One region of the Streptomyces sp. 796.1 genome, then DNA from elsewhere that is predicted to be linked to it. Evidence: riboswitches for the same ligand, from Rfam matches in the RefSeq annotation. Region 1 holds a riboswitch; each other region holds the start of a gene.
The links. A riboswitch is a leader RNA that binds a small molecule or an ion and turns the genes downstream of it on or off. The one in region 1 is predicted to bind cobalamin.
Positions count from the first base shown of each region.

Region 2: another riboswitch for cobalamin. It lies ahead of ACMA1D_RS01675 (cobalamin biosynthesis protein); the one in region 1 lies ahead of metE (5-methyltetrahydropteroyltriglutamate--homocysteine S-methyltransferase).
Region 3: another riboswitch for cobalamin. It lies ahead of ACMA1D_RS07430 (hypothetical protein); the one in region 1 lies ahead of metE (5-methyltetrahydropteroyltriglutamate--homocysteine S-methyltransferase).

Region 1 is NZ_JBLIWA010000044.1:47,564-57,704, reverse strand. It holds gene mmsB (3-hydroxyisobutyrate dehydrogenase) at 1-787, opposite strand, end outside; gene ACMA1D_RS26210 (enoyl-CoA hydratase/isomerase family protein) at 802-1,875, opposite strand; gene ACMA1D_RS26205 (acyl-CoA dehydrogenase family protein) at 1,872-3,026, opposite strand; gene ACMA1D_RS26200 (CoA-acylating methylmalonate-semialdehyde dehydrogenase) at 3,023-4,522, opposite strand; cobalamin riboswitch at 4,736-4,928, opposite strand; cobalamin riboswitch at 5,302-5,448, shown strand; gene metE (5-methyltetrahydropteroyltriglutamate--homocysteine S-methyltransferase) at 5,630-7,948, shown strand; gene ACMA1D_RS26190 (AraC family transcriptional regulator) at 8,277-9,047, opposite strand; gene ACMA1D_RS26185 (FecCD family ABC transporter permease) at 9,191-10,141, shown strand, end outside.
Region 2 is NZ_JBLIWA010000002.1:63,364-73,504, reverse strand. It holds gene ACMA1D_RS01695 (cobyrinate a,c-diamide synthase) at 1-1,628, opposite strand, end outside; gene cobO (cob(I)yrinic acid a,c-diamide adenosyltransferase) at 1,622-2,218, opposite strand; gene ACMA1D_RS01685 (putative cobaltochelatase) at 2,218-4,437, opposite strand; gene ACMA1D_RS01680 (cobyric acid synthase) at 4,437-6,401, opposite strand; gene ACMA1D_RS01675 (cobalamin biosynthesis protein) at 6,416-7,585, opposite strand; cobalamin riboswitch at 7,754-7,886, opposite strand; gene ACMA1D_RS01670 (hypothetical protein) at 8,198-8,479, opposite strand; gene ACMA1D_RS01665 (anion permease) at 8,620-10,074, opposite strand.
Region 3 is NZ_JBLIWA010000007.1:182,131-192,271, reverse strand. It holds gene ACMA1D_RS07455 (ferric reductase-like transmembrane domain-containing protein) at 1-312, shown strand, start outside; gene ACMA1D_RS07450 (class I SAM-dependent methyltransferase) at 609-1,358, opposite strand; gene ACMA1D_RS07445 (MFS transporter) at 1,355-2,593, opposite strand; gene ACMA1D_RS07440 (ATP-grasp domain-containing protein) at 2,586-3,845, opposite strand; gene ACMA1D_RS07435 (cysteine synthase family protein) at 3,842-4,876, opposite strand; gene ACMA1D_RS07430 (hypothetical protein) at 4,873-5,940, opposite strand; cobalamin riboswitch at 6,073-6,290, opposite strand; gene ACMA1D_RS07425 (NUDIX hydrolase) at 6,591-7,019, shown strand; gene ACMA1D_RS07420 (SRPBCC family protein) at 7,140-7,553, opposite strand; gene ACMA1D_RS07415 (TIGR03564 family F420-dependent LLM class oxidoreductase) at 8,303-9,235, shown strand; gene ACMA1D_RS07410 (S1 family peptidase) at 9,804-10,141, shown strand, end outside.

The sequences.
Region 1 (10,141 bases):
GGCCTGGCACGCCGGTGGCCCGCAGGGCGTTGGCTGCCAGCCCGAGGTCCTTGGCCATCAGGGGTGCGGCGAAGCCTGGCCGGTAGTCGCGGCCCGCCGGGCTGGTGGGGACCGGGCCCGGCACGGGACAGTTGGTGGTCAGAGCCCAGCACTGGCCGGACGCGGTGGAGGCCACGTCGAACAGTGCCTGATGGGTGAGGCCGAGGCGCTCGCCGAGCACGAACGCCTCGCTGACGGCGATCATCGAGACACCCAGGATCATGTTGTTGCAGATCTTCGCGGCCTGCCCGGCGCCGGCGGCCCCGCAGTGCACGGTCTTCTTGCCCATGGCGGCGAACAGTGGCCCGGCGGCCGTGTACGCGTCGGCGTCGCCCCCGACCATGAAGGTCAGGGTGGCTGCCTCGGCTCCGGGGACGCCGCCGGAGACCGGTGCGTCCAGGGCCCGGTGGCCGGCGGCGGTCGCAGCCTCGTGTGCATGGCGTGCGTCGGCGACGTCGATGGTGGAGCAGTCGATGAACAGCGTTCCCGGCCGGGCCGCAGCCAGCGCCCCTTCCTCCCGGTAGAGGGCGAGCACCTGGCGGCCGGCCGGCAGCATGGTGATCACGACGTCTGCGCCGGCGACGGCGGCGGGCGCGGAGGTCGCCGCGCGAACGCCGGCCGCGGTCGCCGCGGCCAGGCTGGCTGCCGACAGGTCGAAGCCGGTCACCCGGTGTCCGGCCGCGACCAGGTTGGCGGCCATCGGGCCGCCCATATGGCCGAGCCCGATGAAGGCGATGTCCAGGCTCAGCTCGTCCAGGCCGCTCACCACGGCACCTCCTCGGTCTGCGGGTCGGCGGCGAGGCCGAGTTCCTGGTCGCCGAGCGGCGCGAAGTAGCGGGCCACGTCCGTCTCGGTCACCTCGGCGAGCGTTTCCGGACGCCAGTGCGGGGTGCGGTCCTTGTCGATGACCTGCGCCCGGATGCCTTCCACCAGGTCGTGCGAGGCCAGCGCCGCGCAAGAGACCCGGTACTCCTGGTCGAGCACCGCCTCCAGGGAGCCGAGGCCACGCGCCCGGCGCAGCGCCGCCAGGGTGACGGTCAGTGCGGTGGGCGACTTGGTGAGCAGCACCTCGGCGGTCTCTTTGGCCTCCGGGGCGCCGTGGGAGAGCAGCAGGTCGAGGATGTCGGGCACGGTCGGCGCGCCGTAGCAGGCGTCGATCCAGTGCCGCTGCGCGTCGAGCTCGCCGGGCGGGGCGTCCTGTACGTGCTGGGCGAGTACGTCGCGTACGGGGGCTTCGGCGAGTTGGTCGACGAGGGTGGGGAGGGCGGCGGCGGGTACGAAGTGGTCGGCGAGGCCACAGCGCAGTGCGTCGCCCGCGCCCAGTGCGGTGCCGGTGAGTGCCAGGTGGGTGCCGAGTTCGCCGGGGGCCAGGCCCAGCAGGTGGGTGCCGCCGACGTCGGGTACGAAGCCGATGCCGGTCTCCGGCATGGCCACCCGTGAACGTTCGGTCACCAGGCGAACGCTGCCGTGGGCGGCGATGCCGACGCCGCCGCCCATCACGATGCCGTCCAGGATCGCGACGTAGGGCTTGGGGTAGCGGGCGATGCGCGCGTTGAGGTGGTACTCGTCGCGCCAGAACGCCCGGGATGCCGCGCCGCCGGTGCGGGCGTCCGCGTGGATGGCCCGGATGTCGCCGCCGGCGCAGAGGCCGCGCTCGCCGGCTCCGGTGAGGACGACGGTCTCCACCGCGGGGTCGTCCTGCCAGTTCTGTAGGGCCAGGTCGATGGCGCGCACCATGGCGTGGGTGAGGGCGTTGAGCGCCTTGGGCCGGTTGAGGTGGATGTGGGCCGCCCGTCCATGGGTGCGCAGCAGGACGGCGGGCTCGGAGGCGGTCACCTGAGGGCTCCGGTCAGCTCTCGCGCCACGATCACGCGCATGATCTCGTTGGTTCCTTCCAGGATCTGGTGGACCCGGAGGTCCCGGACGATCTTTTCGATGCCGTACTCGCTGAGGTAGCCGTATCCGCCGTGGAGCTGGAGGGCCCGGTCGGCGACGGAGTATCCGGTGTCGGTGGCGAACTGCTTGGCCATGGCGCACAGTTGAGGAGCCGACGGGTCGGCCCGGTCGAGTGCGGCGGCTGCCTGGCGCACCAGGGCGCGGGCCGCGGCGAGTTCGGTGGCCATGTCCGCGAGGCGGAACTGGAGGGCCTGCGCTTCGATGAGCGGTTTGCCGAACGCCTGCCGGTCGGCGAGGTGGGTCAGGGCGCGGTGGAGTGCGTTCTGGGCGCCGCCGAGCGAGCAGGCGGCGATGCCGAGTCGGCCGCCGTTGAGGCCGTTCATGGCGATGCGGAAGCCCTCGCCCGGCGCGCCGATGAGCCGGTCGGCCGGCACTCGTACGCCGTCGAGTACGACCTGCCGGGTGGGTTGGGCGTTCCAGCCCATCTTCTGTTCGTTGGCGCCGAACGACAGCCCGGGGTCGTCCCGTTCGACCACGAAGGCGGAGACGCCGCCGGGCCCGGCGCCGCCGGTGCGGGCCATGACGAGGTAGAGGTGGCTGGCGCCGGCCCCGGAGATGAACTGTTTGACGCCGGTCAGCACGTAGTGGTCGCCGTCGCGGGTGGCCCGGGTGGTGAGCGCGGCTGCGTCCGAGCCGGCCGCGGGCTCGGTCAGGCAGTAGCTGCCCAGCGCCTGGGCGGTGCACAGGTCCGGCAGCCAGCGGGCGCGCTGGGTGTCGTCGCCGTACCGGTCGATCATCCAGCCGACCATGTTGTGGATCGACAGGTAGGCGGCGATGGAGGGGCAGCCGGTGGCCAGGGCCTCGAAGACCAGGACGCCGTCGGCGCGGCTGAGCGCCGAGCCGCCCCATTCCTCGCGTACGTACGCGCCGGCGAGGCCGACGGCGGCGGCCTTGCGGAGTACGTCGACGGGGAAGTGCTTGTCGCGGTCCCAGGCCAGGGCATGCGGGGTGAGGTGCTCCTCGGCGAAGTCCAATGTCACTTCTGCCAGGGCGAGTTGGTCCTTGGTGAGGGTGCCGTCCACGCCGCTCATCCCATCGTCGGGATCGTGAAGCTCGCGCCCTCCTTGGCCCCGGAGGGCCAGCGCGAGGTGACGGTCTTAGTGCGGGTGTAGAAGCGGACGGAGTCGGGCCCGTGCTGGCCGAGGTCGCCGAAGCCGGAGCGCTTCCAGCCGCCGAAGGTGTGGTAGGCGACGGGGACCGGGATCGGCACGTTGACGCCGACCATGCCGGTGTTCACGCGGCGGGTGAAGTCGCGTGCGGTGTCGCCGTCGCGGGTGAAGATCGCGACGCCGTTGCCGTACGGGTGCTCGCTGGGCAGCCGCAGCGCCTCGGCGTAGTCGGCGGCGCGCACCACGGTGAGGACGGGCCCGAAGATCTCCTCGCGGTAGATCCGCATGCGCGGGCTGACCCGGTCGAAGAGGGTGGCGCCGGCGAAGAACCCGTTCTCGTGGCCGGGAAGGGTGAAGTCACGCCCGTCGACGACGAGTTCGGCGCCTTCTCCGACGCCGATGTCCACATAGCGGCGGACCCGGTCGAGCGCGTCCCGGCTGACCAGCGGGCCGAAGTCGGCCTCGGGGTCGTCCGAGCGGCCGATGCGCAAGGTGGCGATGCGTTCCTTGAGGCGGGCCACGAGGGCGTCTGCGGTCTGTTCGCCCACCGGTACGGCGACCGCGATCGCCATGCAGCGTTCGCCTGCTGAACCGTATCCGGCGCCGATCAACGCGTCGACGGCCTGGTCGAGGTCGGCGTCGGGCATCACGATCATGTGGTTCTTGGCGCCGCCGAAGCACTGGGCGCGCTTGCCGTGGGCGGCTGCGGTGGCGTAGACGTGGGCGGCGATCGGGCTGGAGCCGACGAAGCCGAGCGCCTGTACCCGGGGGTCCTCAAGGAGGGTGGTCACCGCCTCCTCGCCGCCGTTGACGACGTTGAGAACGCCGGCCGGCAGTCCTGCCTCGTGGAAGAGTTCGGCGAGCCGCAGCGGTACGGACGGGTCGCGTTCGGACGGTTTGAGGATGAAGGCGTTACCGCAGGCGATGGCCGGGGCCGCCTTCCACAGCGGAATCATGGCGGGGAAGTTGAACGGGGTGATGCCGGCCACCACGCCGAGTGGCGAGCGCAGCGAGTGCACGTCGATGCCGCTGCCCGCGTTGTCGGTGAACTCGCCCTTGAGCAGGTGGGGGATGCCGGCGGCGAACTCGACTACGTCCAGGCCGCGTTGGAGGTCGCCGTGGGCGTCGGCGACTGTCTTGCCGTGTTCGGCGGAGAGGGTGCGGGCGAGCGAGTCGCGTTCCGCGTCGACGAGCTGGAGGAACTTGAGCAGGACGCGGGCGCGCCGCTGCGGGTTCCATTCGCCCCAGACGCGCTGTGCCTGTTCAGCGTCGGCGATGGCCGCTTCGGTCTCCGTGCGCCCGGCCAGTGGGACGCGGGACTGCACGGTGCCGGTGTTGGGGTCGTGGACGTCGGCAAACAGGCCGGAGGTGCCGGGTGTGCGCTTGCCGCCGATGAAGTGGGTGAGTTCGTGGACCATGGGAGGGTGCTCTCCTCAGGTGGGAACCGGGATGGCACGGCAGGCCGACCGACCGCCACCGGATGGGTGTGCGGCGTCGGATGCCGTGGGACGCGAAGGCCGAAGAGCCGTCACGGAACGTCAGGAAGTGGCGTGTCTACGCCGTGCGTTCCGCCGATTCGCCTGGGTCATGGGTAGCGACCGGTGCCATGCGTGTCTGCTCCATCCTCGTGGAAACACGGACCATCCCGCGGCCGGTATCCTGACTCCCGGATCAGCGCGCGCACCCCGCCTTCCCGACGGACGGTCCGTCAGTGGCGTTCCATCTGCTTGAGCACGCACTCCCCGGTCACAGTGGCGGGACCGCGCCGGAATCGCACCGGCTTCCCTGACACCGCGGGCCTTGGCCACGAACATATAGTTGGACGTCCAAGTAAGTCCACCCCCTACTCCCCCGGTTGCCGACCGGCTCACCCTGCCGGCCCACCCGGTGGCCCAGCCCCGCCCGGCCAACAGTTGGCGCGCCGCGCCAGGCCGTCGACCGTTCCTTGCCCGCCCCCGATGTACGGCTCTGACCTGCGCGGGCACCGAGTCCGACGGGTCTGCACGGGCCACCGGGGCACCCAGGCGGGAGGCGTCAGGCACCGCGGGGTGTGCCGGTCCGGCGCACCAGCCAGCGCCTCACCACAGGTGGCCCACCTCACCCACGCCGGCTGGATCACCCGTCCCACCGGCCGGCGTCTGCGGTTAGGCTGACCGGCGCAGCAGGTTCGCCCCGTCCGCCAGGCGGGAGGCGTCGCAAGAGGGAACCCGGTGGGAATCCGGGACTGCCCCGCAGCGGTGAGTGGGAACGACAGTCGTCATACGCACTGGGTCCAGGTGGCCCGGGAAGCGACGGCCAGTAGGTGTCTCGTACGTCAGGGACGCGCCCGCGAGTCCGAAGACCTGCCCGCTGCCCGCGCCCGGGCCACCGTGCGCGGTCGTTTCGGTGACCTCGCGGGAAGGTCGGCGTGCCCACCGGGTGAGCGGTTGTGCTGTCGTGGCGCAGGCGCGGCCATCCGGCTGTTCACTCCTTCGCCCGCCCGGTCTGCCGGGACCTCAGGGATTCATCTCGCGAAGGAGATCTCCGTGACAGCGAAGTCCGCAGCCGCGGCAGCACGGGCCACCGTGTACGGCTACCCCCGACAGGGGCAGGGCCGGGAGTTGAAGAAGGCGATCGAGGGTTACTGGAAGGGTCGGGTGGACGCCGACGCCCTCGCGGTCACCGGCGCCGGCCTGCGCGCCGACGCCTGGCGCCAACTCGCCGCAGCCGGCATCCACGAGGTGCCCACCGGCGACTTCTCGTACTACGACCACGTCCTGGACACCACCGTCATGCTCGGCGCGATCCCCGAGCGGCACCGGGCGGCCGTCGCGGCGCATCCGCTGGACGGCTACTTCGCCATGGCCCGCGGCACCCAGCAGGTGGCGCCGCTGGAGATGACGAAGTGGTTCGACACCAACTACCACTACCTCGTACCGGAGTTGGGGCCGGACACGGTCTTCTCCGCCGACTCGACCAAGCAGGTCGGCGAGTTGAAGGAAGCTCTTGCGCTCGGCCTGGCCGCCCGGCCGGTACTGGTGGGGCCCGTCACCTACCTGCTGCTGGCCAAGCCGGCGCCGGGGGTGGCGGCCGACTTCGAGCCGCTGACCCTGTTGGACCGGCTGCTGCCGGTGTACGCCGAGGTGATCGCCGACCTGCGGGCGGCCGGTGCCGAGTGGGTGCAGTTGGACGAGCCGGCCCTGGCGCAGGACCGGACGCCGGCCGAACTGAACGCGGCCGAGCGCGCCTACCGGGACCTCGGGGCCCTCACCGACCGGCCCAAGCTGCTCGTCGCCTCGTACTTCGACCGGCTCGGCGACGCCCTGCCCGTGCTGGCCAAGGCGCCCGTCGAGGGGCTGGCGTTGGACTTCACCGAGGCCGCCGCCGCCAACCTCGACGCGCTCGCCGCGGTCGGTGGGCTGCCCGGCAAGCGCCTGGTCGCCGGTGTCGTCAACGGCCGCAACATCTGGATCAACGACCTACAGAAGTCGCTGTCCACCCTCGGCACCCTGCTCGGGCTCGCCGACCGCGTCGACGTCGCCGCCTCCTGTTCGCTGCTGCACGTGCCACTGGACGCCGGCGCCGAACGCGACGTCGACCCGCAGATCCTGCGTTGGCTGGCGTTCGCGCGGCAGAAGACCGCCGAGGTCGTCACCCTCACCAAGGGGATCGCCCGGGGAACCGATGCCATCGCCGGCGAACTCGCCGCGAACCGGGCTGACTTGGCATCTCGCGTGAGCTCGCCGATCACCCGCGACCCGGCGGTACGGGCCCGTGCCGCGGCCGTGACGGACGCCGACGCGCGCCGCTCCCAGTCGTACGCCGAACGGACCGCAGCCCAGCGCGCCCACCTCGGGCTGCCGCTGCTGCCCACGACGACCATCGGTTCGTTCCCGCAGACCGCCGAACTGCGCACGGCCCGTGCTGACCTGCGGGCCGGGCGCATCGACCCGGGCGGGTACGAGGAGCGCATCAGGGCGGAGATCCAGCAGGTCATCTCCTTCCAGGAGCAGGCCGGCATCGACGTCCTGGTGCACGGCGAGGCCGAGCGCAACGACATGGTGCAGTACTTCGCCGAGCAACTCACCGGCTACCTCGCCACCCAGCACGGCTGGGTCCAGTCGTACGGCACCCGGTACGTGCGTCCACCGATCCTGGCCGGTGACATCTCGCGCCCCGAGCCGATGACGGTGCGCTGGACGACGTACGCACAGTCGCTGACCGGCCGCCCGGTCAAGGGCATGCTGACCGGCCCGGTGACGATGCTGGCCTGGTCCTTCGTCCGCGACGACCAGCCGCTGGGTGACACGGCCCGACAGGTGGCGCTGGCGTTGCGGGACGAGGTGGCCGACCTGGAGGCGGCCGGCACCGCGGTCATCCAGGTCGACGAGCCGGCGCTGCGCGAGACGCTGCCGCTGCGCGCCACCGACCACGCCGCCTACCTGGCGTGGGCGACCGAGGCGTTCCGCCTCACCACCTCCGGCGTGCGGCCCGGCACTCAGATCCACACCCACATGTGCTACGCGGAGTTCGGCGACATCGTGCAGGCCATCGACGACCTCGACGCTGACGTCATCTCGCTGGAGGCGGCCCGCTCGCACATGCAGGTGGCGCACGAGTTGGCCGCGCACGGCTATCCGCGGGAGGCGGGCCCCGGCGTGTACGACATCCACTCGCCACGGGTGCCGAGTGCCGATGAGGCCGCCGCGCTGCTGCGGACGGGCCTCGCGGCCATCCCCGCCGAGCGGCTGTGGGTCAACCCGGACTGCGGGCTGAAGACCCGGGGTTGGCCGGAGACCCGGGAATCGCTGGCGAACCTGGTCGCGGCGGCCCGTACGGTCCGCACTGAGCTCGCCGGTTCCTGAATCCTGAGCTCACCGCAGGTCAGCGGGGCGGGATCGTAGCCGCCGGGTCCGCGGCGGCGGTGATCGCCACCCGGGTGCGCCGAGCGCGCCCGGGTGTGCGGCCCCGGTGGGTGGCGGGCCGCCGGGGCCGTCGCGGAAGGCCGGGCGGCCGGGCCGGCGGCTCAGGCGTGTGGGCGTTCGGCTGCGCCGGTCGCGAGGGCGCGAAGGCAGGCGGCTGCGGGCCCGGGGCGCGGGAGGTTGGGGCTGGCGACGACGAGCCGTCGGGGTCGCGGAACCGCACCGGTTGACCGTCCGGGGACGCGGGGCCGGTGCCCCGTCAGGCGGCCGGTCAGGCGGGGCGGCGGTCCAGTGCGGTTTCCTTGGCGAAGGCGCCGGGCGTCCGGCCGAAGTGGCGGCGGAAGGCCAGGATGTAGCCGTTGGTGCTGACGAACCCCACCCGGGCGGCCACCACTCCCACCAGGTGACCCTGTTCCAGCAGGCCCAGTGAGTAATTGAGCCGCATTCTGGTGCGCCACTCCGAGAAGGCCATGCCGGTCTCGGCGCGGAAGGCCCGCCGCAGGCTGGTCGAGCTGGTGTAGAGAGCGGCGGCCCACTCGGTAGCGGTGCGCGCGTCGCTGGGGGCATGCGCCAACTCCCTGGCCACCGCCGCCGCGGCATGGCTGGTCGGCTGTGGCAACGGCAAGGCCGCCGGGTGCCCCGAGCGCAACGCCGCGAACACCTGCGGGTCGTTCTCCGGGACGTCGGCCGCGCGCATCCGGGCGAGCAGCAGCCGGCGCTGCGCGTCGGTGACGTTCAAGGTGGCGGCGTCGGAGTGCGGCAGCGCGAAGAGGTCGGCGTCGAAGGACTCGGCGAGGATCAGCGAGTCGCTGTCGAACCGGGCACTGTGCCACAGGCCCGCCGGTATCCACAGCGCGACCGAGGACGACAGTTCGTGCTCGCGCCCCTGGGCCGAGACCACGATCCGCCCCACCGGTACGTACAGGAACTGGTGGTAGTCGTGCACGTGGGGCGGGTGCCCGCCGGCGGCCACGAAGTCGTCGCCGGTCAGGGACACGACCCGGCTCGGGGCCTCGTCCTCACACACACGCCTCAGCGTCATCTCGGCCACAGCGTCCTCCCCTGGCCAGCCTGCGCACCTGACCCCTGATTGTGAACGGTTCGCCTCCGGCCTTGGACCGAGAGCATGCAGGTAAGGCTAGCCTAACTTTTGCGCTTGCCCAGGTGAGGAGCCCGGAAACACCCATGACACAGATCGCCCCGCCGCCCGTACCACCCCCGACGACCGCCAGGACGAAGTCCGCCCGGGCCGTTCCGGTCGTGGTGGTGGCCGGCCTGACCCTGATCGTTCTGCTGATCGCGAGCATCGGACTCGGTGCCCGCGACATCGCACCGCCGGAGGTCGTCAAGATCCTGCTGCACCCGAACGGGAGCGGCTACAACAGCGACGTCCTGTGGACCGAACGCATCCCGCGCACCTTCCTCGGCCTCGCCGTCGGGGCCGCGCTCGGCGCGTCCGGGCTGATCATGCAGGCGCTGACGATGAACCCGCTGTCCGACCCGGGCGTCCTCGGCGTCGAGCAGGGCGCCGCCCTCTTCGTCGTCCTCGGCATCCTGTACCTGGACGTGACGGGCGTCGCGGGCTACTTCTGGACGGCGCTGGTCGGGGCCGCGGTGACCGCCGCGCTGGTGTACCTCATCGGCACCCGCAGCAACGCGGGCAGTTCCACCATCGGGCTGGTCCTGGCCGGGGTCGCGGTCGCCGCCGCGATGTCGTCCGTCATCACGCTGCTTGTGGTGCGTGACGAGGCCGTCTACGCGCACCTGCGGTTCTGGTCGGTGGGGCAACTCACGGGCCGGGCCGGTGTCCTCGACGAGGTCGCCCCGTTCGCGGTCGTCGGCCTGCTGCTGGCGCTGCCGCTGGGGCGCACCCTGAACGTGCTGGGCCTGGGCGAAGAGACCGCGCTCGGGCTCGGGGTGCGCGTCGCGCGGGCCCGGCTGGTGTGCGCGGCCGTCGCCGTACTGCTGTGCGCCGCGGCGACCGCGGCCGTGGGCCCGGTGGCCTTCGTCGGGCTGGTCGCCGCGCACACCGCACGGCTTCTGGTGGGCGCCGACCACCGCTGGTCGCTGCCGCTTTCCATGGTCTGCGGGGCGGTGCTGCTGATCGGCGCGGACACCGCGGGCCGGCTGGTCCTG
Region 2 (10,141 bases), on a different contig from region 1:
GGGGAGGCCGCCCAGTGCAGGTGGAGGTACGAGGCGTGCACCCGGTCCCGTACGAAGCCCTCCACGCGTCGGGCCGGCTGCACCACGCCCCAGGCGGGCAGCGCCGGGGAGGCCGGGCCGGTGGCGGCGTCGGGCGCCGCGCCCGGTTCGCCGCCCGCCTCCGGCGTGATGACCGTGCGGTGGAACTCGTGGCCGCGCACCCGGGCGCCCACCGGCAGCAGCGCACTGGGCGCCAGGGCGACCGCCTCCCGGTACCCCAGGGTCAGCCGGCCCGACATGCGGGCGTCGGCCGGCAGCACGCCGCACATCGGCAGGGGCGCCCCGGCCGCGCCGTCCGACCCCGCGGCGGGGCCGGGGTCGAGCGAACGGGCCAGGTAGAGCAGGCCGGCGCACTCGGCGGCGATCGGCGCCCCGGAGGCCGCGAGGGCGGCGACGGCGGCGCGCAGCGGCGCGTTGGCGGACAGTTCGGCCGCGTAGACCTCGGGGAACCCGCCGCCGATGACCAACCCGCGGGTGCCCGCGGGCAGCTCCGCATCGCGCAGCGGGTCGAAGGTGACGACCTCGGCGCCGGCCGCGGTCAGCAGCTCGGCGTGTTCCGCGTACGAGAAGGTGAACGCCGAGCCGCCGGCGACGGCGACCACCGGCCGCGCCCCGGCCCCCGGCGCTTCCCGGCCCGCGTCCCTACCGGTGGGCACGCCCTGCGCCGCGCCGTGCGCTCCGTGGCGCGCGGCGGACGCCCCGTACGCCGGACCGGCCGCCCCGTCCCCGTCTCTCCGACCGGCCGCTCCGTGGTCCGCACCGGGCGCCACGGCCTCCGCGCCCGACGGCCGCCCGGCCGCCCCGGCCCCTGCCGCCACCGCGGTCCCGAGCCCCGCCCCGTACAGCGCATCCGCCGGGTCCCAGGCCCCGCCGGGCAGGGCCGGTGCCGAGCGGGCCAGTGCCAGCAGGCCGGGCAGGTCGCAGCCGGCGCGCACCCGGTCGGCCAACTCCGCCACCGCGGCCACCGCGTCCGCCCGCCGCTCGGCCACCGGCACCAGGCCCAGGTGGCGGCTCGGAGTGTGCACGGCCTCGGCCCGGCGCAGCACGCCGAAGACCGGCACGCCGACCTCGGTCAGCGCCTCGCGCAGCAACTCCTCGTGCCGGTCGGAGCCGACCTTGTTGAGGACCACGCCAGCGAGCCGCACCTCCGGGTCCCAGGCGGCGAAGCCGTGCACCAGGGCCGCCACCGAGCGCGACTGCGACGAGGCGTCCACGACCAGTACCACCGGCGCCCGCAACACCTTGGCGACCTGCGCCGTCGAGGCCAACTCGCCCTGCCCCGCGGCCCCGTCGTACAGCCCCATCACCCCTTCGACCACGGCCAGGTCGGCGTCCCGCGCGCCGTGCGCGAACAGCCCGGGCAGCAGATCCGGGCCGCACAGGTAGGCGTCCAGATTGCGGCCGGGGCGGCCGGTGGCCAGGGCGTGGTAGCCGGGGTCGATGTAGTCGGGGCCCACCTTGTGCGGCGAGACGGCCAGGCCGCTCGCGGCGAACGCGGCCATCAGGCCGGTCGCCACGGTCGTCTTGCCGCTGCCGGAGGCGGGCGCCGCGATCACCAGACGGGGCACGGCGGTCGCAAGGGTCACCACTCGATGCCCCGCTGGCCCTTCTGCCCCGTGTCCATCGGGTGCTTGACCTTGGACATGTCGGTGACCAGGTCGGCGAAGTCGATCAGCGGCTGCGGCGCGTTGCGGCCGGTGATCACCACGTGCTGGGTGCCGGGCCGGTCCCGCAGCGCGGCCACCACCTCGTCGGTGTCCACCCAGCCCCAGTGCATCGGGTACGCGAACTCGTCCAGCACGTACAGCCGGTAGGTCTCCGCCGCCAGGTCGCGCTTGACCTGCTCCCAGCCCTCGCGCGCCGCCTCCTCGCTGGAGGCCAGGTCGCGCTGGACCCACGACCAGCCCTCGCCCATCTTGTGCCAGGCGACGGAGCCGCCCTCGCCGGAGTCGCCGAGCACCCGCAGCGCCCGCTCCTCGCCGACCTTCCACTTCGCCGACTTCACGAACTGGAACACCCCGACCGGCCAGCCCTGGTTCCAGGCCCGCAGCGCGAGCCCGAAGGCGGCCGTCGACTTGCCCTTGCCGACACCGGTGTGCACGAACACCAGCGGCCGGTTGCGGCGCTGACGCGTGGTGAGCCCGTCGTCGGGCACCACCGAAGGCTTTCCCTGTGGCATTACGCAACCCTCTCCGTGCTGTCGATCCGCTGCCCCGCCCGGGCGCCCCGCTGGCGCTGCCGGTGTGCCGCGGCCGTGTGTTCCCCGCGGGCCGACCCGCCGTCCCGGGCCGCGCGGGCCCCGCGGACCAGCGCCGTCACGCTGTCGGCGCGCAATTCGTCCAGCGTCACCGCGGGGCCGCGCAACACCCGGGCGAGCTGCGCCGCGAGTCCGAGGCGCACCAGCCCCGACTCGCAGTCCACGACCACCGACGCCACCCCGTCGGCCGCGAGCAGCCCCGCCGCCCGGGCGGCCTCGGCCACCGGCTCCTTGCCGCCGGTGGCCCGGCCGTCGGTCACCACCACGAGCAGCGGCCGGCGCGAGGGGTCGCGCAGCCGCTCCACGCGCAGCGTCTCGCGGGCCGTGAGCAGCCCCGCGGCCAGCGGCGTACGGCCCCCGGTGGGCAGCTTCTCCAACCGGGCCGCCGCCGCGTCCACCGACGAGGTGGGCGGCAGCGCGAGGGTGGCGCCGCGGCCCCGGAAGGTGACCAGACCGACCTTGTCGCGCCGCTGGTAGGCGTCGAGCAGCAGCGACAGGACGGCGCCCTTGACGGCGCCCATCCGCTGCCGCGCGGCCATCGACCCGGAGGCGTCCACCACGAACAGCACCAGGTTGCCCTCACGGCCCTCGCGGACCGCCTCCCGCAGATCGTCGCGGCGCAGCAGCAGCCCGCTCCCGGTACGGCCCCGCGCGCGTTGGTGCGGCGCCGCCGCCCGTACCGTCGCGGCCAGGTGCAGCTTGGTCAGCACCCCCTGCGGGCGGCGCGAGCCCGTCGTACGGCCGTGCGCGGTGCGGGCCCGCGAGCGCCGCCCCGCCGCGCCCTCGCCGAGCCCCGGTACGTCCAACATGCGCGCGGTGAACGGCTCGCCGGCCGGCACCGCCGGCCGCTCCGGCGCGCCGCCGCGCGCGTCGGCACCCGCCCCGTCGCCGCCCTCGCCCGCGGCGGGCGCGGGTTCGGCCGACTCCTGCGGGCCGTCGCCGTCCGTGCGCTGCTCCGGCACGGGCTGCTCGGCGGGCTGGTCAGGCGCGGTGCCCCGCCCGCCGCCGTCTCCCTGCGGCGGCCCGTCCTGCGGCGGCTCGCCGCCCCCGGGGCCGTCCGGGCCCGGGTCGGGGTCCGGGTCCTCGTCCGGCTCGCCGGTGGACTGCTCGGCCGGCGCGGGCGGTTCGGGCTGGTAGGCGTCGAGCACCTCGTCCAGCTTCTCCTCGTCCAAACCCGGCGCGTCGAACGGGTTACGGCGCCGCCGGTGCGGCAGCGCGAGCAGCGCGGCCTGCCGTACGTCCGCGGTGGTCACCTCGGTCCGCCCGGCCCAGGCGGCCAGCGCCGTCGCCGTACGCGCCGTCACGATGTCCGCGCGCATCCCGTCCACCTCGAACGCCGCGCACACGGCGGCGATCTGGCGCAGCGACCCGTCGTCGAGCACCACGGCGGGCAGCAGCGCACGGGCCGCCGCGATCCGCGCGCGTAGTTCTTCCTCGCTGTCGGCCCAGCGGGCGGCGAACGCGGCCGGGTCCTCCTCGAAGGCCAGCCGGCGCCGGACCACCTCCACCCGCTCGTCCGGCTCGCGCGAGGCCGCGACCTCCACCGTCAGCCCGAACCGGTCGAGCAACTGCGGGCGCAGCTCGCCCTCTTCCGGGTTCATGGTGCCGACCAGCAGGAAACGCGCCGCGTGCCGTACGGAGACGCCCTCGCGCTCCACGTACGAGGAGCCCATCGCCGCGGCGTCCAGCAACAGGTCGATCAGGTGGTCGTGGAGCAGGTTGACCTCGTCCACGTACAGGATGCCGCGGTGGGCCGCGGCGAGCAGGCCGGGTTCGAAGGACTTCACGCCGTCCGCGAGGGCCCGCTCGATGTCCAGCGCGCCCACCAACCGGTCCTCGGACGCGCCGACCGGCAGCTCCACCAGGCGCGAGGGCCGGCCGACCCCGGCGCCCACCTCGTGCGGGCCGTCCGGGCAGCCCGGGTCGGGCGCGCCGGGATCGCAGGAGAACCGGCAGCCGGGGACGGTGTCGATGGCGGGCAGCAGCGAGGCGATGCCGCGCACCATGGTGGACTTCGCGGTGCCCTTCTCGCCGCGCACCAACACCCCGCCGATCGCCGGCGACACGGCGTTGAGCAGCAGTCCGAGCCGCATGTCGGCCATGCCGACGACGGCGGTGAACGGGTAGCTGGCCGAGGTCATCAGCTAGTGCTCCTTTCACGGGGTTCACGGGGCCCATGGAGTCCATGGGATTCACGGGGTTCGTGAGGCTTGCTGGGCTCCCCGGGCTCCCCGGGTTCGCTGGGGTCACGAGGTTCACCGGGTGCACCCGAAACGCCCAGCGCGCCCGGTACGCCGGGTTCAGCCGGGGGATGCGTGGCCTGCGGAGGACTCGCCGCGCGGTGCGGAGGGCCCGCGGCGGCCCGGTCCGGCGATACGGGCCCGTCGGGCGATGCGGCCCGGGGAGTTACCGCCCCGTCAGGCGCCACGGCCTGGGGCGGTACGGCGCCGTCAGGCGCCACGGTCTCGGGCGGCGCGCCCCCGTCGTACGCGGCGGCCTCAACGGTCCCAGCAGCCTCAGCGACTTCAGCAACCCCGTCCGGCGCATCGGGCAGCGCCGGCGCGCCCGGGGGGACGAACGGCAGTCGGGCCGGCGGGCCCTGCTCGATGAGACGCAGCAGCGCGTCGGTGTCCGCGTGTTCCTCGATCAGATCGCCCAGCCGGTCGAGCTGTTCCTCGCGCAGCGCCCCGAAGCAGGTGTCGGGCGCCGGCACGAACCGCCGGCCGGCCGCCGCCGCGACCTCGCGCAGGAAGGCCCGCCGGAAGCCGTCGCTCTCCAGCGACCCGTGCCAGTGCGTGCCCCACACGGGGCCGACCCGGCAGCCGTCGAGGAACGGCGCGCCGCCGCGCACGTCGGCCACGCCGTGGTGGATCTCGTAGCCTTCCACGCGCTCGCCGAGCGCCGTGCCGACCGGCCGGGCGAGCGTCTTCTCGCGCGCGAAGCGCACCCGTACCGGCAGCAGCCCGAGCCCCGCGACGGTGCCGGCGCGCGACTCGACCTCGTCCTCGATCGACTCGCCGAGCACCTGGAAGCCGCCGCAGATGCCGAGCACCGGCCGGCCCTCGGCGGCGCGCGCGGCCAGCGCGTCGGCGAGCCCGCGCTCGCGCAGCCAGGCGAGGGCGCGCACGGTGCCCCGGGTACCGGGCACCACGACCAGGTCGGCGTCGGCCAACTCCGCGGGCCGGTCCACGAACCTGACGACCACCCCGGGCTCGGCCGCCAGCGCGTCCACGTCCGTGAAGTTCGACATCAGCGGCACCGCGCACACCGCCACCCGCAGCACGTCGGCGCCGACCGGGGGCGCCACCGGCGCCTCGCGCACCGCCCCGCGCAGCGAGACCCGCAGCCCGTCCTCCTCGTCGATGCCGAGCCCGGGCGCGTACGGCAGCACGCCGAAGGTGCGGCGCCCGGTGAGGCCGTGCAGCATGTCCAGGCCGGGTTCGAGGAGGGACACGTCGCCGCGGAACTTGTTGACCAGGTAGCCGGCGACCAGTGCCTGGTCCTCGCGGGCGAGCAGCGCCGTGGTGCCGAAGAACTGCGCGAACACCCCGCCCCGGTCGATGTCGCCGACCACCACGACCGGCAGGTGGGCGGCGCGGGCGACGCCCATGTTGACGATGTCGGTGCGGCGCAGGTTGATCTCGGCCGGGCTGCCGGCGCCCTCGCAGATCACCGCGTCGTAGCTGCGCCGCAGCTCCGTGAGGCAGTCCAGGACCGGGGCCAGGAGTTGCTGCCGCCCGCCGGGCATCGGCCCGGGGTCGCCCGCGTCGGCCGCCGGCCCGCGGTCCCCGAAGAAGCCGCGGGCGCTGAGCTCGCCCACCGGCTTGCCGAGCAGCACGACCTGGCTTGAGCGGTCGCTGCCCGGCTTGAGCAGCACCGGGTTCATCAGCGCGGTCGGCTCGACGCGGGCGGCCTGGGCCTGCATCGCCTGGGCCCGGCCGATCTCGGCGCCCTCGCGGGTGACGAAGGAGTTGAGGGACATGTTCTGCCCCTTGAACGGTGCGACGCGTACTCCGCGGCGTACCAGCCAGCGGCAGATGCCCGCCGTGACCACGCTCTTGCCGGCGTCCGACGTCGTCCCCGCGACCAGCAGCCCGCCACCCATGTGCCCGGCCCCCCTCATCGATCCCCCCTGTGGTTGCCCGCGGTGGCGGCGCCGTACGCGAGCCTGCCTGCGACGCTCGCCGCCAGCGCCAGCGCGCTGACCCGGCGCGAGAGCCGCACCGCGCGCTCGATGTCGGCGACCTCGACGGGCCGGTGCTCGGCGCCCAGCACCGGACGGTGCTCCACGCGGCCTGCGTAGGCGAGGGTGCCGCCGAGCCGCACGCCGAGCGCGCCGGCGAACGCGGCTTCCACGGGGCCGGCGTTGGGGCTCGGATGGCTGCCCGCGTCGCGGCGTACGGTGCGCCAGGCGCGGCCGGGGGCGGGCCCGGCGAGCACCGCGAGCGCGGCGGTGAGCCGGGCACCTGGCCAGCCGACCAGGTCGTCCAGGCGTGCGGACGCCCAGCCGAACCGCAGGTAGCGCGGCGAGCGGTGGCCCACCATCGCATCCAGGGTGTTCACCGCACGGAAGCCGAGCAGCCCGGGGACGCCGCCGACCGCGCCCCACACCAGGGCGCCCACCACCGCGTCGGAGGTGTTCTCGGCGACGGACTCCACGACGGCCCGGGCGATCTGCTGGGCGTCCAGGGCCTGCGGATCGCGCCCGCACAGCCGGGGCAGCGCGGCCCTGGCCGCGTCGAGGTCCCCGGCGGTCAGCGCGGCGCCGATGGTGCGCGCCTCCCGGCCGAGCGTGGTGCCGCCGAGTACGGCCCAGGTGGCGAGCGCGGTCAGCGCGGCCTCGCGCGCGCGGGCGGGCGAGGAGATGCGGGCGAGGGGGTACGGCGCCCGCGGGGCGGCGCTGACCGGGCGGCCGGTGCTCGGGCGCGGCGCAGCAGCCTGGCGCACCGTCGTGGCCCGGCTGGCAGGGACGACGGGGGAGACCGGGGAGGCCGGTACGGGCCTGCCCGCCGGTGCGGTCGACAGGGTGTGCGGAGCCGCCGGGCGGGTGCCGGCCGGGCCGCGCGCCGCCCGGGTCAGCAGTGCGCCGACGAGCGCGGCACCGCCCGCACACACGGCGGTGTGCAGAGCACCGTGCCCGCGGTGATCGCGCCACAGCCGTCGCTCCACGGCGCCGGCGGCACGTCCGAAGGCGGCCACCGGGTGGCCCCGCTGGGGGTCGCCCAGGGCGCGGTCGCCCAGGAAGCCGATGACGGCGCCGTACGCGTACGCAAGGGGGTCGGTACGCATCGGTCAGCCCGCCGTCGTGCCTCGGCGGGGGAGCGGTGCGGGCCGGCACGCCGACCGGTGTGGGCGGCGGCGGGCCGCACGGGCGGCAGGGGGCGCTGGACGGCGGCAGGCCATGGTGGTGTGTCCTCACTCAGGGTCCGCGCCCTGGCTCGACGTGATCGGCGGCGAGAGTCTCCTGGCTCCCGGATCGACGCCGCACCCCGGCCTTCCAGCCCGCGGTGTACGAGCCGTGGCCATGCGCTGGGGGAGCGCTCCCCGGTGACAGTGGCGGGACCGCGCCGGACTCGCACCGGCTTCCTCTCCTGTCGCCGTTTGGCCCCGGAAGTCCACCACGCCCCGGGAACGGCCGTCAACTCGCGGTTGACCTGCACAGAGGCCCGCCGGGCGGGGCGCGACACGGTTCGGTCGCACCCTGCCCGGCGGGCTGGGTGTGGTGGGGCGCGGCCCGACCGCAGCCCATCCGCCGCGGCCCCTGCGGATGTGGACCGGCGGTCGATCGGGCGGAAGCGGTCAGCCGGTTGGGCCAGGTGGCCGGCTGGACAGGGGGCGGGTGGTGCGGCCGTGGCCGTTCGCCGGTGCCGGCCGCGGGAGACCGCGGGGCGGCACCGGCGCTCAGGCCACGATCAGGTGGATGCCGTACCCCACCGCCGCCGCACACAGCGCGAAGCACAGGTAGGCACCGGAGCGGGCCAGCGCGCTGGTACCCGTCGTACCCACGGTGCTCGCCGTACCCACGGTGCTCGCCGTGCCCGCGGCGCCGGTGGCGCCCGGGGCGTCTTCGGCCGGCTTGGCCGAGGTGCCGACGATGCCGAGCGTGAACACGCCCACCAGGGCGACGGTCACCACCAGGCTCACGCCGAAGACCTCGCCGAGTGCGGCCCAGTCGATGTTCATGGCGCTGATTCCTTCGATCGTCTGCGGTGTCTGCGGTGTCTGCGGTGTCTGCGGTGATCTGTGATCGTCCGTGGAGCCCGGGTCGTACGTCGCCCAAGGCGTCCGCTTGACGGGGGCGGCGCGGGCGCCGCCCCCGTCGGCTAGGCCGGAGCGGCGGGCGCAGCCGTCGCCGGTGCCGGGGCGGCTGCCGGGGTCAGGCCGGGGGCGGGTGCCAGCGCGCCGTCCTGCTCGGCGGCGAGCGCGTCGACCAGCGCTGACGCGTCCGCAGGGGCGGATGGCGCGTCGGGTGCGGGCTCGGCGGCAGCCTCGGCGTTGGACTCCGCGGCCGACTGGTCGCCGGGGGCGGGCTGCGCGAGCGCCGCGCCGGTGGGCGGCGGTGCCACGCTGCGCACCGCGGCGGTCACCACGCCGATCGGCTCGGCGTCCAGGTCGGCGGGGTGCGCGGCGGGGACCGCGGCGACCGGGGCGGGGGCGCCGGCCGTGTCCGGGCCGGAGACCTCGTTGACGTTGGTGTGGTCGACGGGCTTGCGGCGCGAGGCCAGCCAGATGGCGCCACAGGCGATGACGGCCAGGACGGCGACCGTGGCCACGCCCCAGTCGCCCTGGTCGGCCAGGAGTGCGGCGGCACCCGCGACGATCCCGGCGGCCGGCAGGGTGAGCCCCCAGGCGATGACCATGCGGCCGGCGGTGGACCAGCGCACCACACCGCCCTTGCGGCCGAGCCCCGAGCCCATCACGGAGCCGGAGCAGACCTGCGTGGTGGAGAGCGCGAAGCCCAGGTGCGAGGAGGCCAGGATGACGGTCGCGGCACCGGTCTGGGCGGCGAAGCCCTGCGGCGGCTGGATGTCGGTGAGGCCCTTGCCCATGGTGCGGATGATGCGCCAGCCACCGAGGTAGGTACCGGCCGCGATGGCGAGGCCAGCGGAGGCGATCACCCAGGTCGGCGGGTCCGAGGCGGGCGCGAGCGCGCCACCAGTGACCAGGGCCAGGGTGATGACGCCCATCGTCTTCTGCGCGTCGTTGGTGCCGTGCGCCAGCGAGACCAGGGCGGCGGACGCGATCTGCCCGGCGCGGTAGCCCTTGGCGGTGTCCTGCGGATCTCGGTTACGGGCGATGCGGTAGGTGAGCCGGGTGGCGACCAGCGCGGCGATGCCGGCCACCAGCGGGGCGGCGACCGCCGGGATGAGGACCTTCATGACGACCGCGTCGCCGTTGACCCCGTCCATGCCGACGGAGACCAAGGTGGCGCCGATGAGGCCGCCGAACAGTGCGTGCGAGGAACTGGAGGGGAGACCGGCGAGCCAGGTCAGCAGGTTCCAGACGATCGCGCCGACCAACCCGGCGAAGATCACTTCTGGCCGGATGCCGGCCCCCTCGTCGATGATCCCGCCGGAGATGGTCTTGGCCACCTCGACCGAGAGGAATGCGCCAACGAGATTCAGTACCGCGGACATGGCCACTGCGGTCTTGGGCCGCAGTGCCCCTGTCGAGATGGTGGTGGCCATGGCGTTGGCCGTGTCGTGGAACCCGTTCGTGAAGTCGAACACCAAGGCCGTGATGATCACGATCCCGATGAGAAGCGTGATGTGTTCCATTCACCCAGGCAATCGTTCAGGGGAGCAACGTCCCGCTGAAAGTAGGTACGAAGAGTGAACAAAAAGT
Region 3 (10,141 bases), on a different contig from region 1:
ACCCTGCTGTACGGCACCAACGTCTGGTACGACGGCTGGCCGCGCACCGTGCTGTGGCTGCTCCAACTTCCCATCGCTGGGCTGCTGTTGCTCCGGCTGCTGCGGCCGGCCCGGCGGGCCGAGCGGCTGGGCGCGCCCACCCGCGGCGGCGCCGCGGACGCCCCGCGCTGGGCCGGACGGGCGCTCGGCCGCCTGGTCGTCGCCGCGGTCGCGGTCGGTCTCGTCGCCGTGGTGGCCTCCGGGCACGACGGCGGCCGGGCCCGCCCGGCCGAACCCCCGGCCACCGCCCCGCACGCCCAGCAGGCGGAGTAGACACGGCGGGCGCTGCGGGCGCCGACGGGGCGGGGCCGCGGCGGTGCGACGCGCGGAACCCGCGTCCGGGCCGCCCCGGCCCACCCATCGCGGCCCGGCGCACGCCGTGAGCCGCGGCCACGGTCGTACCGGCGCGGGGGACTGCGGGCGGTAGCCCCTCGCGCCGGTCGCACCCGTACCACGCCGCGTGACGCCGCACCGCGTGACGCCGCACCGCGTGGCGTCGGCCCGCATAACGCCGGCCCGCCCCGCGCCCGCTCGCGGCGGAGCACGGCCCGCGCGCCCGCCCCCGCGGCTCAGGCCGGCCGTACGGCCCGCAGGATCAGCCGCTCGGCGTCCTGGTCGTACGGGCGGCCGTCGAACCCGCCGAAGACCTCGATGCGCTCGAACCCCGCTTCCCGCACCAACTGCCGCAGCTCCACCGCGCTGTACACGAACCACACCAGCGCCGCCCGGGTGACCCGCTCGCCCCGTACCAGCACCCAGTCGCTGCGCAGCCGCGCCCACTCGTCAAGCACCGTGTCGGTCTGCACCATCAGGTCATCGCCGCGCCGCACCACCTTGGGCGGGGTGACCCGGCCGGCCAACTGCTCCTTGCCTGCCATGTCGAGCAGCAGCGTGCCACCGGGCGCCAGTGATGCGTACATGGTGTCGAGCGTCCGGGCGTTGTCGGCCGGGTCCTCGAAGTAGCCGAAGGAGGTGAACAGGTTGAGGACCACGTCGAAGGGTTGGCCGGGGCGGTAGTCGCGCACATCGGCCGACACGTAGTCGATCTCCACGCCGGAGCCGGCGGCGCGGTCGCGGGCGCGCCCCAGCAGGTCCTCGCTGCGGTCCACGCCGGTGACCCGGTGCCCGGCGGCGGCCAGCGGCGTGGCGAAGACGCCGGGCCCGCAGCACAGGTCCAGGATGCGGGCGCCGGCCGGGAAGGCCAGCAGCGGCGATCCGGCCAGCAACTCCTCGGCCTGCGTGAAGCGTTGCTCGGAGAAGAGGAAGTCGTAGAACTCGATCCAGAAGTCGTCGTCCTGGAACCCACCGGTGTCGGTCATGGTCGCGTCAGCGCTCCTTCGGTGTCGCCGTGGGGTCGGGGGAGGTCGGCCGCGGGGCGGCGCAGCAGCACCAGCAGCGGTGGCAGCAGCAGGCACTGGGCGGCGGCCCAGAGCCAGAACCAGCCGGCGTCGCCCGCGTGCTCGGCCGCGCCGTAGAGCTGCCCGCCGAGCACCCCGCTGGCGCAGGCGCCGATGCCGGCGGCCAGCCGTTGCTGGCCGAAGACCACGGCGTCCGAGCGGGGGCTGCGGCGCAGCGCCTCCAGGTCGTTCTTGAGGAAGAGCACGATGTCACCGAGGGTGATCAGCGCGCCGCCGGCCAGCAGCGCCGGCCGGTTGCCGACCGCCAGCACGGCAAGTCCCGCGGCGAGCCCGAGGAAGCCGACGGCCAGCGCCAGCCCGTACGGCATCCGCCGGATCGCCCCCGAGGCCAGCGGCTGCACGACGATGACCAGCGCGAAGCACAACAGCAGCACCAGGCTGTAGAACTCGCTGGACGCCCGCTCGACCGCGTACACGGCCAGGTAGTGCTGGAAGTGGAAGTACAGGTAGAACGCCAGCCCGTTGGCGACGAACGGCAGCAGCGCCACCCCGGACAGCAGGCCCTGCCGGCCCTCGTCCGCGATGGCCAGCGCCTCGCCCGAGGGCGCGGGCAGCCGCGCGTGCCCCGCGGTGACCAGTACGAACAGCGCCGTGACGGCGACGAACAGCCAGCCGGGCGAGGACAGTACGAACGGGCCCGCCACCAGCGGCCCCACCGCCATGCCCGCGTTCAGCGCCGCATTGCCGGCGGACAGGAACGCCGGCCGGCGCTCCTCGTCCACGCCGTGCACCAGGTACGCCTTGTTCGCCGGCAGGTAAAGGGCCGCGCCGCAACAGGTGAGGATCAGCGCGCCGACCGCCAGCGGCGGCCAGCGCAGCGCCAGCAGCAGCCCCACGAACCCGGCGGTGCGGACGACCAGCGCCCACAGCATGGTGCGCCGCAGCCCGATCCGCTCCGCGAGCGCGCCGCCGGCGATCCCGCCGGAGAACTGCACGAGCGAGGCCGCGGCCAGCACCACGCCGACCGTGCCGAGCCCCATGCCGAGCCGCTCGTGCAGGAACACCGACATGAACGGCAGCACCATGAAGCTGCCGAGCGGGATCAGGAACGAGCTGAGCAGCAGGAACCGCAGCGGGATGCTGAGCGTGCCGAGCGCGGTCCGCAGGCCCGGGCCGCCGGTGGGGCGCTCAGCCATCGTGCGCCGGGCCCGCCGCCGGTGGGGCGAACGGCGCGGTGTGCACCCGGACGCCACAGGCCGCGGCGACCGCCCGGTGGGTGGCGAGCTCCGCGCTCTCGCCCTCCGCGTACACGATGCCGGCGTAGCCGCGGCTGTCCGCCAGGTGCTCGATCGGGTCGCCGATCCGCTTGGTCGGGTACCAGGCCGGCGCGCCGGGCATGTCGGCCAGCCGGTCGAGCCCGGTGACCTCGGTGAAGGTGCCGGGCTCGGCCGGGTAGCCGAGGACGAAGGCGACGGCGGGCCCACCCGGCAGCTCGGCGTCCAGCAGCCCGGGCCGGCGCCCCAGCGCGGCCTCCACCATCGCCTCGTACACGTTGACGCCCAGCGCCCGGCACAGCCCCTCGCCGACCAGCGCGCCGCCGATCCGCGGGTTGACCTCCACCACCTCGGGCCCCGCGGTGGTGAGCACGAACTCCACGTGCGCGAACCGGTCGGTGTAGTCGAGCGCGGCCAGCACGGTGTCCAACCACCGCTCCAGTTCAGCGTGTTGACCGGCCGGGAAGGCGACCGGGAAGGCGGTGATCTCCTCGCGGAAGTACGGCTCGGGCGACATCAGCCGGCTGGAGACGCCGAGCAGCCGGGTGCGGCCGGCCCAGGTGAGGGTCTCGGCGCTGTAGAGGGGGCCGCTGAAGTACGGTTCGGCGAACGGCCTGCCCATCAGCTTCCGCCCCGCGACGGCGTCCAGCGCCGTCTGCCACGCGTCCTCGTCGCGGACCAGGAACACGTTCTGACTGCCGGTGCCCGCCGAGTCCTTGACCACCGCGGGCAGCCCCACCTCCTTCAGCAGCGCCGCCCGAAGCGCCGGGTCGTGCGCGGCGTCCGCCGCCTCCACGGCCCGGCCGCGGGTCAGCCCGGCCGCGTGCAGCCGGTTGCGCACGGCGACCTTGTCGCGGGTCAGCCGCAGCACGTCGGTGGCGAGGCCGGGCAGGCCGAAGCGGGCCGCGAGTTCGGCGCCGACCAGCGTCCAGGTGTCGGTCGAGCTGATCAGGCCGCGCAGTTCGGGCGTGCCGGCCAGCGCTGCGGCGACCTGCTCGGTGTCGAAGGTCTCCACCTCCACCACGTCCAGCGCGCCGGCCGGCAGCCGCGCCAACTCGTGCGCGTAGTAACCCGGGTCGCGGGTCAGCAGCCGCAGCCGCTCGCCGAGCCCGTCGGCGGCGCGCACCAGGTGGCCGAGGCCGAAGGTGAGCGATTCCAGGCAGACCACGCTCATGCCGCCTGCTCCTTCCAGTGCGCGGGGCACGCGGCGCGGTTCCACGCCATCGTGGACCAGGGCATGGTCATCTCCTCGGGGCTGCTGACGTCGACGGGGGCGAGGGTTGTGAGGTCGCGGGCCTCGGCGTGCCGGGCGAAGACCCGCTCCACGTAGCGGTGTCCGGTGTCGGCGCCGATCACCAGGTGCAGCCGGTCCGGGTCGCGGCGCGCGGCGTCGGTGGCGGCCAGATAGCCGGCGCCGGTGGACAGGCCGGCGAAGACGGCGTGCTCGCGCAGCAGCGCCACCGACCCGGACAGGGCGTGCACGAAGTCCATCCAGTGCAGGGCGTCGTAGAGGTGGTGGCGCACGTTGTCGAAGACGATGGAGGAGCCGATCCCGGCGATGATGGCCTCCGGGTCGTGGTGGTCCTGGCTGCCGAAGGTGACGCTGCCGAACGGCTGCACCCCCACCAGTCGCACGCTGGGGTCGGTGCGCCGCAGATGGGTCACCAGCCCGCCGGTGGAGGCGCCGGAGCCGACGCCGCCGACCACGGTCAGCGGCCGGCCGGCCAGCGTGTCGGCCAACTCGGCGGCGACCGCGTCCGCGATCTCCCGGTATCCCAGGTAGTGGATGTCGTCGTGGTACTGGCGCATCCAGTGCACCTCCGGGTGGTCGGCGAGGATCTCGCGCACCCGGCGCACCCGCAGTTGCTGGTCGAGCTTGAGGTTCTCGGACGGCTTCACCTGCTCCACGGTGGCGCCCAGCACCTCCAACTGGGCGAGCGTGGTGGCGTCGACGGTGGTGGAGGCGACGATGTGGCAGTGCATGCCGTAGCGGTGGCAGGCGAGCGCGAGGGCGTGCGCGTAGATGCCGCTCGAACTGTCGATGAGCGTCTGGCCCGGGCGCACCACGCCCCGGTCCAGCAGGTCGCGGACGGCGCCGAGCGCCGAGTAGATCTTCATCGACTCGAAGCGGAGCAGCACCATGCCGTCGGTGAGGCGGATCAGATCGGGGACCTTCAGGGCGTCGGCGATGTGGGGGTGGATCACCCGTAGCCTCCTTGGGCGAATGAGCACTGGTGGCCGAGCGAACGGAAGAAGGCGGAGAGTTCGGACTTGACGTCGCTGGGTGGGCGGTCGACGAAGAGGTAGCCGACCAGCGAGCCGGTGTGGGCGACGAAGACGCCGTCGGCCCCGAACCGCTCGCGGTGCCCGAGCACGCTGGCGAACGTCTGCTTGGGCAGCGCCTCCTGGGAGAGCACCGCACTGGTGGTGGCGGCCCGGGCGACGACGGCCGGGTCGCCGGTGTCGAACCCCTTCAACAGGTCGGACAGGCACCGCTCGTACTCCTCGCCGCGCCGCCGGTAGTGGCGCAGCAGCAGCGCGGTGACGGCGCCGGTGTCCACGGTGCCGGGCTCGGTGACGAACGCGGTGTGGAAGCCGATGGCGGTGCCGAGGGTGCGCACCACCCGGTGCCGGGCGCTCAGGTGCAGCGCGAACTCGTCCAGGAAGACGCTGTCGGCCCGCTCGATCGCGGCCAGGATGCCGAGCACCACCTGCTGGTCGTACGGCAGCAGGAAGAGCCGGAACAGACAGCGCAAGGTGGCCACGACGTCGGCGGTCGAACTCGCCATGCCGACGCCGATCCGCAGGTCGGAATGGGTGCTCCAGTGCCCGGGCGGCAGTTGGAGGTCGAACCGGTCGAGGAACAGCCGCACCGCCTTCGCCGCCTTCGCGCCCAGCGGCAGCGGCCCTGGTGGTCCTGCGCCCGGCGTGAAGTACACCCAGGAGTGCCGGTCCACCGGGAAGGAGACCAGGGCGATGTCGGGCGTCGGGCCGGCGCGCAACGGGCCCTGGTAGAGCTCGCCCAGGGTGCCGTGGCAGACGCCGGCGGCGATGGCCGGAACCGGGGTCGTGGTGGGGGCGCCGGGCGGGGGCGCGGGCGCCGTGCGTGGGGGTGGCGCGGGTGCGCCGGACGGAGCTGGGAGCGCGGGCACCGTGGCCGGGGGCGTGGTGGGTGCGGGCGCCGTGTCCGGGAGTGCGGTGGGGGCGCCGGTGGGGGTACGGGGGCGATGCGCCGATCGGCCCGGTTGCGGATCTCCGTGGCCAGGCATGCGTCCTCCCTCGTCATCCCGTGCCCCGAGCGATGACGGGGGAGGGGCGAGGGCGAAGCGCGGGGTGAGGCCCCGCGCAGCCACCTGTACCGCCGACCCAGTCCACGAGGCCACCGTGCACACACCACGTGCACCACGCACGTGAGCAGCGGCAGGTCTTCGGACTCATGGGGCCTGCCGGACTTCCGACGGACAGCTACCGGCCACCGCTCCCGGGCCCGCCGCTGCGGGTCGGACGTCGACGGCGTGAGCTCCCACTCACCGTTGCGGGACAGTCCCGGACTCACACCGGGTTCCCTCTTGCGTCACGCCACTGGTGGATGGCGTGAACCAACTGCGCCTATCAGCGTAGGGGCGCCGCTCCGCAGGGGACAGAGCGAGTTCGCCCGTTGTCCTGATGTAGCGGTGTTGTCCTGATGCAGACGGTAGCTGGAGTGAATCTTGTGGGTGACACTGCTGGGTTGGCCAGGGAAGGGAGGGGCGCGTGGGGGCGGTGTGGTTGTCACCCGCCTGCCCACCGCCCACCGCCCGCCGACTGCCCACCGCTCACCACGCGCCGCCCGCAGGGCACCCGGCCCGCCACCGCCCCGGCGCGATCATGATGGGGCAGCCGGTACGACCGTCGTGGCCGGCATCGAGGGAGGCACCCCGTGGACATCAGGACCCGCGTCTCTGCGTACGCGATCGTCGTGGAGGCCGACCGGCTGCTGCTGACCCGGCTCTCCGCCGCCTCGCCGGTCTTCGCGCCCGGGCTGTGGCACCTGCCGGGCGGCGGCATCGACCCCGGCGAGCAGCCGGCCCAGGCGCTGGCCCGCGAACTCCACGAGGAGAGCGGCCGTACGGCACGCGCCGTCCGGCTGCTGGACGCCAAGAGCTACACCGCTCACCGCAACGGCACGCACTGGCACCTGACCGGCCTCTTCTACGCGGTCGAGCTGGCCCCGGGCACGCTGCGGGTCACCGAGACGGACGGCGCGACCAGCGCGGTCGCCTGGCACCGGATCGCGGACCTGACCCCGGAGGTGCTGTCCCCGGCCGCGATCGACGCACTGGAGTTGCTGCCGCGGGCGGCTGGTTGACGCACCGGGGCCGCCGGCTCGGTTGACGTACCGGGAGCGCCGACGGGCTGGCGTAACGCCTGTCCCACCCCGTCTCGCCCCCACCGCCCCGTCGGCGGCCCACCCGCGGCGCCCCGGCGCCTACCTGCACTCCGTGGTGCGCTTGAGGTCCCTGAGCCAGACCGTCAGCGACTGCGTCAGCTCGGCCCGCAGGCCGTACGGGTCGGCGTCCACGCGCGGGCCCGACCAGGTCTCCTCGGTGCGGGCCAGCGTGTTGTCGCCGATGGCCGTGAACGTCCAGCGGTGGACCTCGTGGATGCCGGCCGCCGGGCTCTCCCAGGTGATGTGCCGGCCGGGGGTGAGCGCGATGACCGTCGAGCTCACGGCCAGCCCGTGGCTGCGCCAGCGGAAGCTGGAGCCGACGGTCAGCGTGCCGGTCGGGGCGACCCGGTCGATCCCCGAGTTCCACACTGGCCAGGCGGCGACGTCGGTGTGCAGCCGCCACACCCGCTCCACCGGTGCGTGGATGAGCAGTTCGCGTTGGCCGCGGATCATGCTGGGGCCCCGTACTTGGTCAGGGCGTGTGCCGTGACCCCATCGTCCAAGGGTGCGAGATATCGGCTGCGGTAGGGGTCGGCAGGAATCGGAGGCATGGTGCACGTCCTTTGCGATGGCGCGGGGAGTCGTACGGCAGGGGTTCGCGGCGTGGGGCGCGTGGGGTGGTGGTGGGCGGGCTAGGGGGTGGCTAGGGGGTCAGTGGCTGACGGGTGGGGGTGCGGGCACGTCAAGGACAGGGGGCAGTGATGAGTGGTGAATTACTCTTGGTGGCACGCCGGTGAGTGCCACGGCGCGTAGTGGCGAATATGGCCATTTAGCTCTGTATGTACGGCAGTTGGCGGGACGGAATGCGTCCGTGATGGGCAACGCGGGGAGGGTCGTTGAGCGGATGCGGGCCATCGCACATCTGCTAAGAGTAATAAATCACTCACATCTAACGCGGTCAAGAGAAGTCCGAGAATCCGGCGGGCCGCGGTCCGTGTCGGCGCGGAGGTCGTCGATCGGCGTTGCCGGCTTCGGAAGTTGAGATGCACGGTCGGCGGCGGGGGTTCACTGCGCGCCCGGCAAATCCGTCCGACCACCCCGCGCCGGCACCCTGCCACTCCGCGACCCCATCAACCGTCACCGCGCGACCCGGCCCTGGCCAACCGCGACCGGCCAACCGCTCCCCGCGGCGGGGTCCCGCAACCGGCATGACCCGCGGTCAACTGCGGAATGAGCTGCCCGTGTTGCCGGTTGGATCGACCATGACTGTGGGAATCTCGCTGAACGCGGCGGAAGCCGCCAACCAGATCGACGCCACCGTGCAACTCGCCACCGAGGCCGCCGCGGCCGGACTGCGGTCCGCCTGGTTCGGGCAGACCTTCGGCGCCGACTCGCCCCAACTGGCCGCCCTCGTCGGGCGCGCCGTGCCCGAACTCCAGGTCGGCACCTCGGCCATCCCGGTCTTCGGACGCCACCCGCTGACCGTGGCCAGCCAGGCACTGACGGCCCAGGCCGCCACCCACGGCCGCTACCACCTCGGCCTGGCGCTCGGCAGCAAGCTGGTCGTCGAGGAAGGTTTCCGGCTGCCCTTCGAACGCCCCGTGGACCGGTTGCGGGAGTTCTTGACCGCCATCCGCCCGCTCCTGGAGACCGGCAACGTCGACTACCGCGGCGAACTCCTCGGCGCGGCGACGCCCATCCCGGCCCGGGTGGCCGGCGCCGATGCCGGCGTTCCGCTGCTGGTGGCGGCCATGGGCCCGAAGGCGCTGCGGGTCAGCGGCGAACTCTCCGACGGCATCCTGCCGTTCCTGGCCGGCCCGCGCGCCCTCGGCGAGCACATCGTGCCGGCCGTCACCAAGGCCGCCGAGGCCGCGGGCCGCCCCGCGCCGCGGATCGTGGCCCTCGTGCACGGCGTGGTCACCGACGACGTGGAGCGCGTCCGCGCCGAGACCGCCGAGCGGCTCGCGTTCTACGAGCAGATCCCCTCCTACGCGCGGGTGATCGAACTCTCCGGGGCCGAACGCGCCGTCGACGTCGCGGCGATCGGTGACGAGGCGGCGATCGCCGCCGAGGTGCAGCGCTACCGGGACGCGGGGGCGACCGAGGTGGTGTTCGCCGGTACGGAGACCGCGGGCGAGGAGAGCCGCCGCCGCGCCTGGGCGGTCCTTGGCGAACTGGCCGGTACGGTCGGCTGATCCGACGCCCCCGGCCGGGCCCCGCGGAATCTGGCCACGCCGCGTACCTCTGTTGCACGTTGCGGGTCGCAGGTCGCAGGTCGCAGGTCGCAGGTCGCCGGTCCCACGCCGCAGGTCGGCCGTACGGGCTGGCTGCACCGGACGCCCGCGGCCGTGCGCCCGCACCCGTCCGGCCGCACCGTCCGGCCGCCCCGACCGGTCGCCCGCCAGCGCGCCCCGCCCCGTTATGCCGAGTTGGCATCTCCACGGGGCGGGGCGCGCTGGCTACCTTCGCTGGTGGTGCCGGTGTGCTGCCGACACCCGATCCGGCCGGCGCCCCCACGTGCCCGGCCGGACCCCCACCCCCACCCCACTCACCCCGCCGGCGGTCACCGTGCGCCGGCTCGGGCCCGTACCGCCGGGGCCGTACGGGCAGCTCGTACGGCCAGGACAGCCAGGGCGACGACGCGCGCCGTACCGAACGCTTTGGCGCGGGGCGCGTCCACACCGGCTGTGTCCCGGCCGATCGCGTCCGCATGGGGGGCGTCCGTGGGGCTCGTCCGTCCCCTCACAACGAAGGAGCAGCACCATGCCTAGACGACGGTTCTCCCTGGTGGCAGCCCTGTTGACGACGGTCACCTGCGCGGCCACCGTACTCGTCACGCAGCCGGCCGGTGCCGATGCGCAGGGCCAGGCGCCGGCTCCGGCCGGCCGGGGCGCCGCGCTCGCCACCTCGCCCGGCGCGCTCGACGCCCTCCAGCGCGACCTGGGGCTGACCCGTGAGGCGGCGCTCGACCGGCTGGCCGCCGAGGACCGGGCCGGCGCCGTGGACCGCCGGGTACGGGCCGAGCTCGGTCCGCGGCTCGGCGGCACCTGGTACGACGCGCGCACCGCCCGGCTGGTGGTGGCCGTCACCGACCCGGCCGA